Regions from separate parts of the Tepidibacter sp. Z1-5 genome, predicted to be linked through region 1. Evidence: riboswitches for the same ligand, from Rfam matches in the RefSeq annotation. Region 1 holds a riboswitch; the other holds the start of a gene.
What was found. Region 1 has a riboswitch for glycine ahead of WJW32_RS06125 (alanine/glycine:cation symporter family protein). Riboswitches for the same ligand answer to the same signal wherever they lie in the genome.

Region 1 (5,026 bases):
ATAACAGAAGTTTTAGTATTTGGAAAAAGAACTGGAGAAAGTATTGTAAGTAATAAATAGCAAAAATGGATATACTAAAAAATAGTTTTATTAAATAATATTAAAAAAATCCCTATAAATAGGGATTTTTGAATTTCTCGCGAAATAAATTTGTTGAAATTCAACTGAAATCTATTTCATTAGTAGTCTTCAGTTCTACAAATCTTTCACCTAAAATATTGTTGTGGTGCTCTATAATTTGAGAAGAACTCAATACTTTACTATCGAAAGTGCTATGGGCATCTTTAACTAAAATATTTTCATACCCCATACTAAATGCCCTTCTACAAGTAGTATCTATACAAAATTCTGTTTGCATACCAGCAATAACTAATTTGCTAATTTCTTGTTTTTTCAATACATCATTTAGAACTGTTTGGTAGAAAGAATCCCATGTCTTTTTCTCTACAATTGTTTCTGATTCTAATGGTTCGACTCTAGGGTGTATTTTCCAAGTTGATTTTCCTCTGCCGAACTCATCATCATATTTTCCAGTATGTTGAACAAATATTACTGGAGTATTAGTTGAACGAGCTTTTTGTAATAACTTATAGATATTATCTAATACTTTTTCACAGTTGTACAACTTAGCATCTTCATATGAAAACATTGCAACTTGTACATCTACAATCAATAATGCTGTCTTATTATTCATTGAACCAACTCCTATTTTATTTTTTATTGTATTTAATACAATGATTATCAGATTATTCCATTCAAATAGTATACACTAAATATATGAATTAAAAAATGAAATTTTCTCCAGGGGACAAATTTGATTATAATAATGCTGGATACATACTGTTAGGATTGATAATTGAACAGCAGACAGGAATGAAATTCCAAGATTATATACAAAAAAATATATTTAAGATATGTAATATGGATGATTCAGGCTATTTTTCACTGGATAAATTACCAGAAAGATGTGCATATGGTTATATTGAAGATGAAGAAAATAATACATGGAGAACAAATATGTATTCTATACCTATTATAGGAGGTCCTGATGGAGGAGCATTTGTTACAGCTTTACATATGACAAAAATTTGGAAAGTTTTATTTGATAATAAAATATTAGACAAGGATATTACTGAAAAACTATTAACACCGCAAGCAAATTGTGCAGATGGTTGGTACTATGGTTTTGGTGTATGGATTGTAAAAAAGGAAGAAAGAATTTATAAGTATTGTATTATGGGAAGTGATCCAGGTGTAAGCTTTAGATCATCAGTATATAAAGATGAAAATATTCAAATTAATGTTTTAGGTAATACAGATTGGGGAGGGTGTACTATTACTAAAAGAATAGAGGAAGAACTTAAGTTAGATGAAAAGAATATAAGTTTCATCATATATGAAAACTATAATAGTGAAGTAAAAAAATTATTAAATAAATATATACAAGTATAAAGTATTTATATGTATTATAGATACTTTTTTAGAATTGAAATTAAATTCTAAGGTTAAACTATCTGTATAAAAATATAGATAGTTAGGAGTGAAATTAATGCAGGAATATGTAAAAGGAAAACCTATATTTACTAGTATAAATAATATCAATAATCAATACCCGTATTTAACGGAGGATTTAGAAACTGACGTAATAATTGTAGGTGGTGGAGTAACTGGAAGTATATGCTCTTATTATATGTCTAAAAATAATATAAAATCTGTAGTGATTGAAAAAGGTAGAATAGCTCATGGAAGTACTAGTGTTACAACATCTCTTTTACAATATGAATTAGATGAAAATGCATCTGAACTTAGAGAGACTATTGAAAGCAAAGATATTGTAAGAGCATACGAACTTGGACTGTGTGCTTTAAAAGAAATAGAAAAATTCGTAGATGAATATGGTAATAAGTGTGATTACATAAAGAGAGATACATTACTTTATACAGCTAAAAACCTTGAAAAAAATGGTATTAAAGAAGAGTATAAATTTAGAAAAGAGAATGGATTTAATGTTGAATATATAGATGAGTCAGATAATCTGTATAATTTTGACTTAAAGGCTGGACTATTGTCAAAAGAAGGAGGAGCTGAGATTGATCCATATAAATTTACTAATCACCTTCTTGAAGTGAGTATGAAAAAAGGTGCCCTTGTGTATGAAAATACTGAGGCGAAAAAAATAGAATATTTAAATAAAGGGGTAACTGTTCATACATCTTACGGATATAAGATTAGGGCAAAAAAAGTAATTGTTGCTACAGGGTATAATACTAGCTTGTTTACGAATGAAAATTTTGGAACTAAGTATAATACATTTAATATAGCTACTAAACCAGTCAAAGAGATTATAGGGTGGAAAGATAGAGTATTGATTAGAGATAATTCGGATCCATACAATTACCTTAGAACTACAAAAGACAACAGGTTGATTATAGGTGGAGAAGATGTGGAGTTTAAAGAAATAGAAAATGAGGATATAGCTTGTGCAAAATATTCTATTTTAGAACAAAGGCTTAAATCTATGTTTAAATATATAGATGATATAGAGGTGGAGTATAAATACTGTGGATGTTTTGAAACGACTAAAGATAACTTGGGATATATTGGACCTGATAAAAAACATGAGAATCTATGGTATTGTCTAGGGTATGGAGCTAATGGAATATTATTTGCTATCTTAGGTGGTATTATGTTGAGTAAATTATATTATAATGAAAAAGATCAGGATATGAGATTGTTTCAGATAAATCGATTTGATAATTAAAGTGTATTACAAAAAAACAAAGTATTATATTATTGACAATTCAAAATGAAAATAATATAATACTTTCTTAATAAGACAAACAAAAATTTAATAGATGTTTTGGATGAAGGCAGCGGGAGAGCGCAATATCACCGAAGAAGTAAATCTTTCAGGTAAAAGGACCGTTGTTGGACAAATCTCTGGAGAGACTCTACGGAGCACCGAAGGAGCAAACTACATTTAATTATGTATGTGAAACTCTCAGGTAAAAGGACAGGGAAATTTTTTCCCCGCTTTTTAAAATTAAGTTACAATAATAAAAGCAGGAGGTAAATGTTATGAATCAAATTAATCAAGTTGCACAATCTATCAATTCTTTTATATGGGGACCACCACTTCTCATATTACTCGTTGGTACGGGTATCTACTTATCATTTAAACTAGGTTTTTTACAAATATTCAAACTTCCATTAGCACTTAAATATCTTTTTTCTGAAGATCCTGAAGCAAAAGACATGAAGGCAAAAGGTGATGTATCTGCTTTTGCAGCTGTATGTACAGCTTTATCAGCCACTATAGGTACAGGAAATATAGTCGGGGTTGCTACGGCAATAAGACTTGGAGGACCTGGAGCTTTATTTTGGATGTGGGTAGCTGCATTTTTTGGTATGGCTACAAAATATGCAGAATCACTTTTAGCAGTTAAATATAGAGTTGTAGATGATAATGGGCAGATGTCAGGAGGCCCTATGTATTATATTGAGAGAGGATTAAAAAATAAGTTTCTTGCAAAATGTTTTGCTGTATTTGGAATAGGTGTTGCTTTCTTTGGTATAGGAACATTTGCACAAGTAAATTCTATAACATCAGCTGTTGAGATAGCTTTTAATGTTCCGGTTATATTAACAGGAATAATACTTACTGTATTTGTTGCTATGGTTACTCTTGGAGGAATAAAGAGTATAGCGAAGGTTTCGCAGGTTATAGTTCCTTTTATGGCTGTATCATATATAATTTGTACATTAATAATACTTTTGTTAAATGCAGGTCAAATTCCTGAGACAATAAGTATTATAATTAAAAGTGCTTTTAGCCCAACAGCTGCGGCTGGTGGATTTGCAGGATCAACAGTTGCACTTGCACTAAAGAGTGGGGTATCAAGAGGTGTATTCTCAAATGAATCAGGACTTGGTTCTGCTCCTATAGCTGCAGCTGCTGCTAAGACTAATTCTTGCGTAAGACAAGGTTTAGTTCAGATGACAGGTACATTCTTTGATACTATAATAGTATGTACAATGACAGGTTTAACTTTAGTTCTTACGGGTATGTGGAGTAATCCAAATGTTGAAGGTGCTGCTGCTACAACTGCTGCATTTAGAGCTGGACTTCCTACTATGCCTATAGTTGGAGAATTAATAGTTACTATAGGACTTATATTCTTTGCTTTTACTACTATACTTGGTTGGAATTATTATGGAGAGAGATGTACTGAGTATTTATTTGGAGTTAAAGGAATAAAACCTTATAAATATATATTTATATTCCTTGTTGCTATAGGTCCTTTCTTAAAGCTTAGCTTAATATGGACAGTAGCTGATATAGTTAATGGACTTATGGCTATACCAAATCTTATAGCCATAATAGGACTTAGTGGAGTTATATCTGCAGAAACTAAGATGTATTTCGATGAATTGAAAAAACAAAAACAAGCATCTTAAAAAATAAAACTCGATGGATTTGATCCATCGAGTTTATTTGTATATATCTATTTCATTATTGTCTATATTGAGTTCTTTTATATTCCAAGTATTATCTAAAGTAGAAGTATATTCTTTAATTTTATCATAAAAACTTATATCATCTTCTTTAATCATCGCCATTATAGTTGGACCAGCACCGCTTAAAAATACTCCTACACTGTTTAAATTTTCACATTTTTTTATTATATTATCATAGTCTTTAATTAAGCTTCCTCTATACTTTTGATGAAGGTTATCTTTACATGCAAGTTTAATCAAATCAAATTGACCGTTAATTAAAGCAGATACCATAAGAGAAACTCTTCCTACATTAAAAACACCATCTTTATAAGGTATTTCACTTGGTAAAACTGCTCTTGATTTTTCTGTAGATAATTTAAAGTCAGGTATTAGTGCACAAAACTTTAATCCTTTTGGGATATTTATTTTACTGCAATATATGTCAGTTTCTTCCTTAATAGAAGTAACCATTCCTCCGAGTAGTGCAGGTGCTACGTTATCTGGATGACCTTCAATTTCTGATGCG
Region 2 (5,026 bases), on a different contig from region 1:
TTTACCTACAACGTATCCTAATGTACTTGTAAATGCAAATCAAGGTATAGCTGTTGGTATGTCGAGTAGTATATGTAGCTTTAATTTGGAAGAAGTATGTACTGCTACTATTAATTATATTAAAAATGAAGATATTGATATAAGTGATTATATAAAGTCTCCAGATTTTTCAACCGGTGGATATATAATATATTCAAAAGATCAAATGAGAAAGATATATGAAACCGGAAGAGGGAGTTTTAAATTAAGAGCTAAGTATAGATATGACAAAAAAAATAATTGCATAGAAATATATGAAATTCCTTATACAACTAATATAGAGACTATAATAGATAAGATAATAGATTTAGTCAAGGAAAATAAAATAAAAGAAATAGCAGATGTCAGAGATGAAACGGATTTAAATGGTCTTAAGGTAACTGTTGATTTAAAAAGAAACACAGATGTAGACTTACTTATGAATAAGCTTTACAAGATGACTACTCTTGAAGATAGTTTCTCTTGTAATTTTAATATGTTAATAAATGGACAGCCAAAGGTATTAGGTATAAAGAGCGTTTTAAAAGAATGGATTAATTTTAGAGTAGAATGTATAAAAGGATATCTAGAATATGATATAGAGAAAAAGACAGATAGACTTCATCTTCTTTTAGGGCTTGAAAAGATTCTTCTTGATATAGATAAGGCTATTGATATAATTAGAAATACTAAAGAGGATAAATTGGTTATACCTAATCTGATGAAAGGTTTTGGCATAGATGAAATTCAGGCTGAATATATAGCTGAGATAAAGCTTAGAAATTTAAATAATGAATATATATTAAAGCAGTTAAACAATATAAAGACTTTACAGTCTGATTTAAAAAATCTTAATGAAACAATTCAAAGTGAGAAAAAAATAAAGAATATAATAATAAATGACTTAAAAGAGGTTTCTAAAAAATACAAAAAACCTAGAAAAACAGAAATAATAAGTGGTGATGATATAAAAGAAATAAAAGATGAACATTTAATAGATGACTATAATGTTAAATTATTTTTGACTAATGAAAATTACTTTAAGAAGATATCTCTTGCCTCTTTGAGATCTTTTTCAGAGCAAAAGCTTAAAGATGAGGACTTTATAATACAAAAAATAAATGCTAATAATAAGGAAGAGATTCTTCTTTTTTCAAATAAACAGAACTTATATAAATTAAAAGTTTATGAGATTGCTGATTGTAAAGCTAGTTCTTTAGGGGAGTATTTAACTAATTTATTAAAGTTAAAAGAAGATGAAAATATTATATATATGTGTCTTTCTAATAATTATGAAGGGTATATGCTTTATTGCTTTAAGGATGCAAAAATAGCTAAAACTCATATTGAAAATTATAAGACTAAGACTAATAGAAGAAAGTTAGTAAAAGCTTATTCTGATAAGTCAGAACTTGTTCGTATGCTTTTTATAAAGGATGATGTTGATTTAGAACTTTATAAAAATAATAAAAAATTCTCTACTATAAATACTAAGGATATAGAGCTTCAATCTACTAAGACTTCTAAAGGTATAGAAGTTTTAAAGCTTGGAAAGAGAAGTCATATGACTGATGTTAAAATATTAGATTAAAAAAATACGCCATGCCATGGCGTATTTTTTAATTTCTAAGGAACTTATATGATTTTGAATCTAATAGATAACATTTATTAAAAATCTACACTTGCAACTATTTTGAGCAACGAAGCCCGGAGGGCTCGTTGGCGACATGAGCCATGCGTTAGCATGAAGCGAATTTTAAATAGAAGTTTCGGTTATTAGTTTATCAACGGCAACTTGTACTTTATTAGAAGAATCCGTTTGAGCTTTTGAAAGATTTTTTAGTTTATCTACTTCATTAGATATGGTTTTTATCTCATCTGTTATTTTTCCAAGTATTTCATTAATTTCTCTAGCAAATCCCTCACTATTTGTAGCGAGCTTTTGAACTTCATTTGCAACTACAGAAAATCCTTTTCCAGCTTGACCAGCTCTAGCAGCTTCTATAGTAGCGTTTATACCTAGTATTTTAGTTTGATGAGCTATTTTATTTACATACTTTATTATTTTATCAGTATCTTGTATGTGTGTTATAGAAGTTTTAGTAGAATTTAAAAGTGTATCGCTTATACCATGCATATTATCTATTGACAATGATATGTCGTCTAATTCAGTTTTTACTATAGTTGAAGTATTTCTAATTATGGAAATATGGTTGTTAAGTTGAGATAGAGTATCTATATTTCTATCTACTAGAGTCATTACTAAAAGAGCTCCAGTAGAATCTATTATAGTGCATTTATGACTAAATTTTTCTTGTAATAATTTAATAACGTTATTATTTCCAGTAGCTTCTATTATTATATCAACATTGTGATTAGTTAAATCATCTATAGATTGTGAATAATCTATACCTAAATTTTTACAAAGAACTATACCTGGTGCATCTAAATTTCTATCTATAACTAAAGATATATTTATAGAATCCACATCGTTTATTGCTTGTATAATATTTTTGCCACCTGTTCCTGCTCCAATTAATGCTATATTCAAGATAAAAAACCCCCTAAGTAGAATAAAATTTAACATATTAATTCTATAATATATTGGGTTATAAGGCAATAAATAATAAAAACATAATATTTAGAAGATTGCAAAAAAACAAATGGGTTTAAAAAAACATTGGTTTGAAAATGGAAAAAGTTTAATTTGCTATGAAAATTTGAAATAATTAGAAAATTAAGAATAATTGATTGACTTTAATTGTATATTAAAGTATAAAGAGATTAATTGAATAGTTCGGATGAAGATAATGAAAAAGCGTTATCAGACGATCCTCTGGAGAGACTCAATAGAGAGCACCGAAGGGGAAAGCTAATAGAAATATTAGTCAAACTCTCAGGTAAAAGGACAGAGATTATTCTTATCGGAATAAATCCCAGAGGTCAAATCTTTATGATTTGACTTTTTTGATTTCTCTTCTTTACATCTTTTTGTTTTACTTATCATTTAAGATTTCAGTTTTACTTTTCAATGTTTTATAATTTCAAGTTTTGTTTTTGCATCAAAGAATCAAAAAAATTTAAAAGGAGGAATCATATGGAACATATAGTCGGCATTATAAATGGATTGATTTGGAGCAAAGCACTTATTATTCTATGTTTAGGAGCTGGGATATACTTTTCTATCAGAACTCGTTTTTTACAAGTTAGACTTATCAAGGATATGGTAAGATTATTATTTGGTGGATCCTCGTCAGAAAAAGGTGTGTCTTCGTTCCAAGCATTTGCACTATCTGTATCGGGTCGTGTAGGAACTGGAAATATAGCGGGTGTTGCAACTGCTATAGCCATGGGAGGACCAGGAGCACTATTTTGGATGTGGATAATAGCATTTTTAGGAGCAGGTTCAGCTTATGTTGAGGCTACTTTAGCTCAAATATATAAGGTTGAACAAGATGGAGAGTATCGTGGAGGACCAGCATATTATATAGAAAAGGGAATGAATAATAAATGGTATGCTACTATATTTGTAGTTGCAACTATAATAGCAATGGGATTTTTCTTACCAGGAGTTCAGTCTAATAGTATAGCAGCAGGACTTAATAATGCATTTGGAATAAATCCTATAGTGACAGGAATAATACTAGTTGTATTTTTAGGACTTATAATATTTGGTGGAGTTAAGCGTATAAGTAAAGCAGCTGAAATAATAGTACCTGTTATGGCTACTGGTTATATATTGGTTGCACTTATCATAATAATTGTAAATATATCTCAATTACCATCAGTTATAGTATTAGTATTTAAGAGTGCATTTGGAGCACAGCCTGCATTTGCTGGTATACTAGGTCTTGCTATTTCTTGGGGAGTTAAGCGTGGTATTTATTCAAATGAGGCGGGTCAAGGAACTAGCCCACATGCAGCAGCAGCGGCTGAAGTTTCACATCCTGCAAAGCAAGGATTAGTTCAAGCATTTTCAGTATATATAGATACTTTATTCGTTTGTTCAGCTACTGGATTTATGATTTTAATTACTGGTATGTACAACATTTATGATGGAGCTGGAGGATTTATAGCTAATAATTTAGGAGATGTTGAAATAGGTCCTATATATACACAAAGAGCTGTTGAAACATTGTTCCCATCTTTTGGTAGTGCATTTGTTGCGATAGCTTTATTCTTCTTTGCTTTTACTACTTTAATGGCATATTATTATATTGCTGAAACTAATGTTGCTTATTTAATTAGAAAAAGTAATAACAAATCATTAATAAATGTTTTAAGATTTGCAATGCTTTTAACTACTTTTTATGGAGCTATAAGAACTGCAAATTTAGCATGGGCTTTAGGAGACGTAGGTGTTGGAACAATGGCTTGGTTAAATGTTATAGCAATACTTATAATGGCAAAACCTGCTCTTATAGCACTTAAAGACTATGAAGACCAAATGGCAGAAGGAAAAGACCCTGTATTCAATTCAAAAAAACATGGTATAGAAAATGCAGAGTTTTGGGAAAATACTAACCATAACGTTACTAAATAATAAAAAGACCCCGTACGGGGTCTTTTTTGCTATTCTATTTCCTTTTTAAATTCTTCAAATCCAACTCTATCTATATATGATCCTAATCTCTCATGTTTTAGTGCATTCTTAGAGTATACCTTGACTACCTTATCTATTATTTTGAATACTTCATCTTCATCAACATGTTCAAATAAAGTATTGCTTAATCTAGGCTTTAAGCCTCCTTTTCCTCCAACTTGAATCCTGAATCCTTTAGGCGTACCCATTATACCAATATCTCTAAAATGATTATCTGCACATGAATTTGGACATCCGCTAACCCCTATTTTAAGCTTATTTGGAAGATTCATTCCGTGATATAGTTCATCTAATTTCATACCTACTCCTACTGAATCTTGTTGTCCTCTTTTACAAAATGTTGTTCCAGGACAGAACTTAACACTTCGTACACAAAGTCCTATAGCAGCCCCTGGCTTCATTTCT

Region 2: it holds a riboswitch for glycine, as region 1 does, so the genes downstream of both, WJW32_RS13520 (alanine/glycine:cation symporter family protein) here and WJW32_RS06125 (alanine/glycine:cation symporter family protein) in region 1, are expected to answer to the same signal.

Annotation. Positions count from the first base shown of each region.
Region 1 is NZ_JBBMMD010000024.1:35,608-40,633, forward strand. It holds gene WJW32_RS06105 (flavocytochrome c) at 1-60, shown strand, start outside; gene WJW32_RS06110 (cysteine hydrolase family protein) at 161-694, opposite strand; gene WJW32_RS06115 (serine hydrolase domain-containing protein) at 790-1,452, shown strand; gene WJW32_RS06120 (NAD(P)/FAD-dependent oxidoreductase) at 1,550-2,761, shown strand; glycine riboswitch at 2,865-2,935, shown strand; glycine riboswitch at 2,938-3,020, shown strand; gene WJW32_RS06125 (alanine/glycine:cation symporter family protein) at 3,079-4,458, shown strand; gene thrB (homoserine kinase) at 4,492-5,026, opposite strand, start outside.
Region 2 is NZ_JBBMMD010000077.1:10,754-15,779, forward strand. It holds gene WJW32_RS13510 (DNA gyrase subunit A) at 1-1,609, shown strand, start outside; gene WJW32_RS13515 (methyl-accepting chemotaxis protein) at 1,775-2,569, opposite strand; glycine riboswitch at 2,845-2,940, shown strand; gene WJW32_RS13520 (alanine/glycine:cation symporter family protein) at 3,116-4,561, shown strand; gene WJW32_RS13525 (hypothetical protein) at 4,591-5,026, opposite strand, start outside.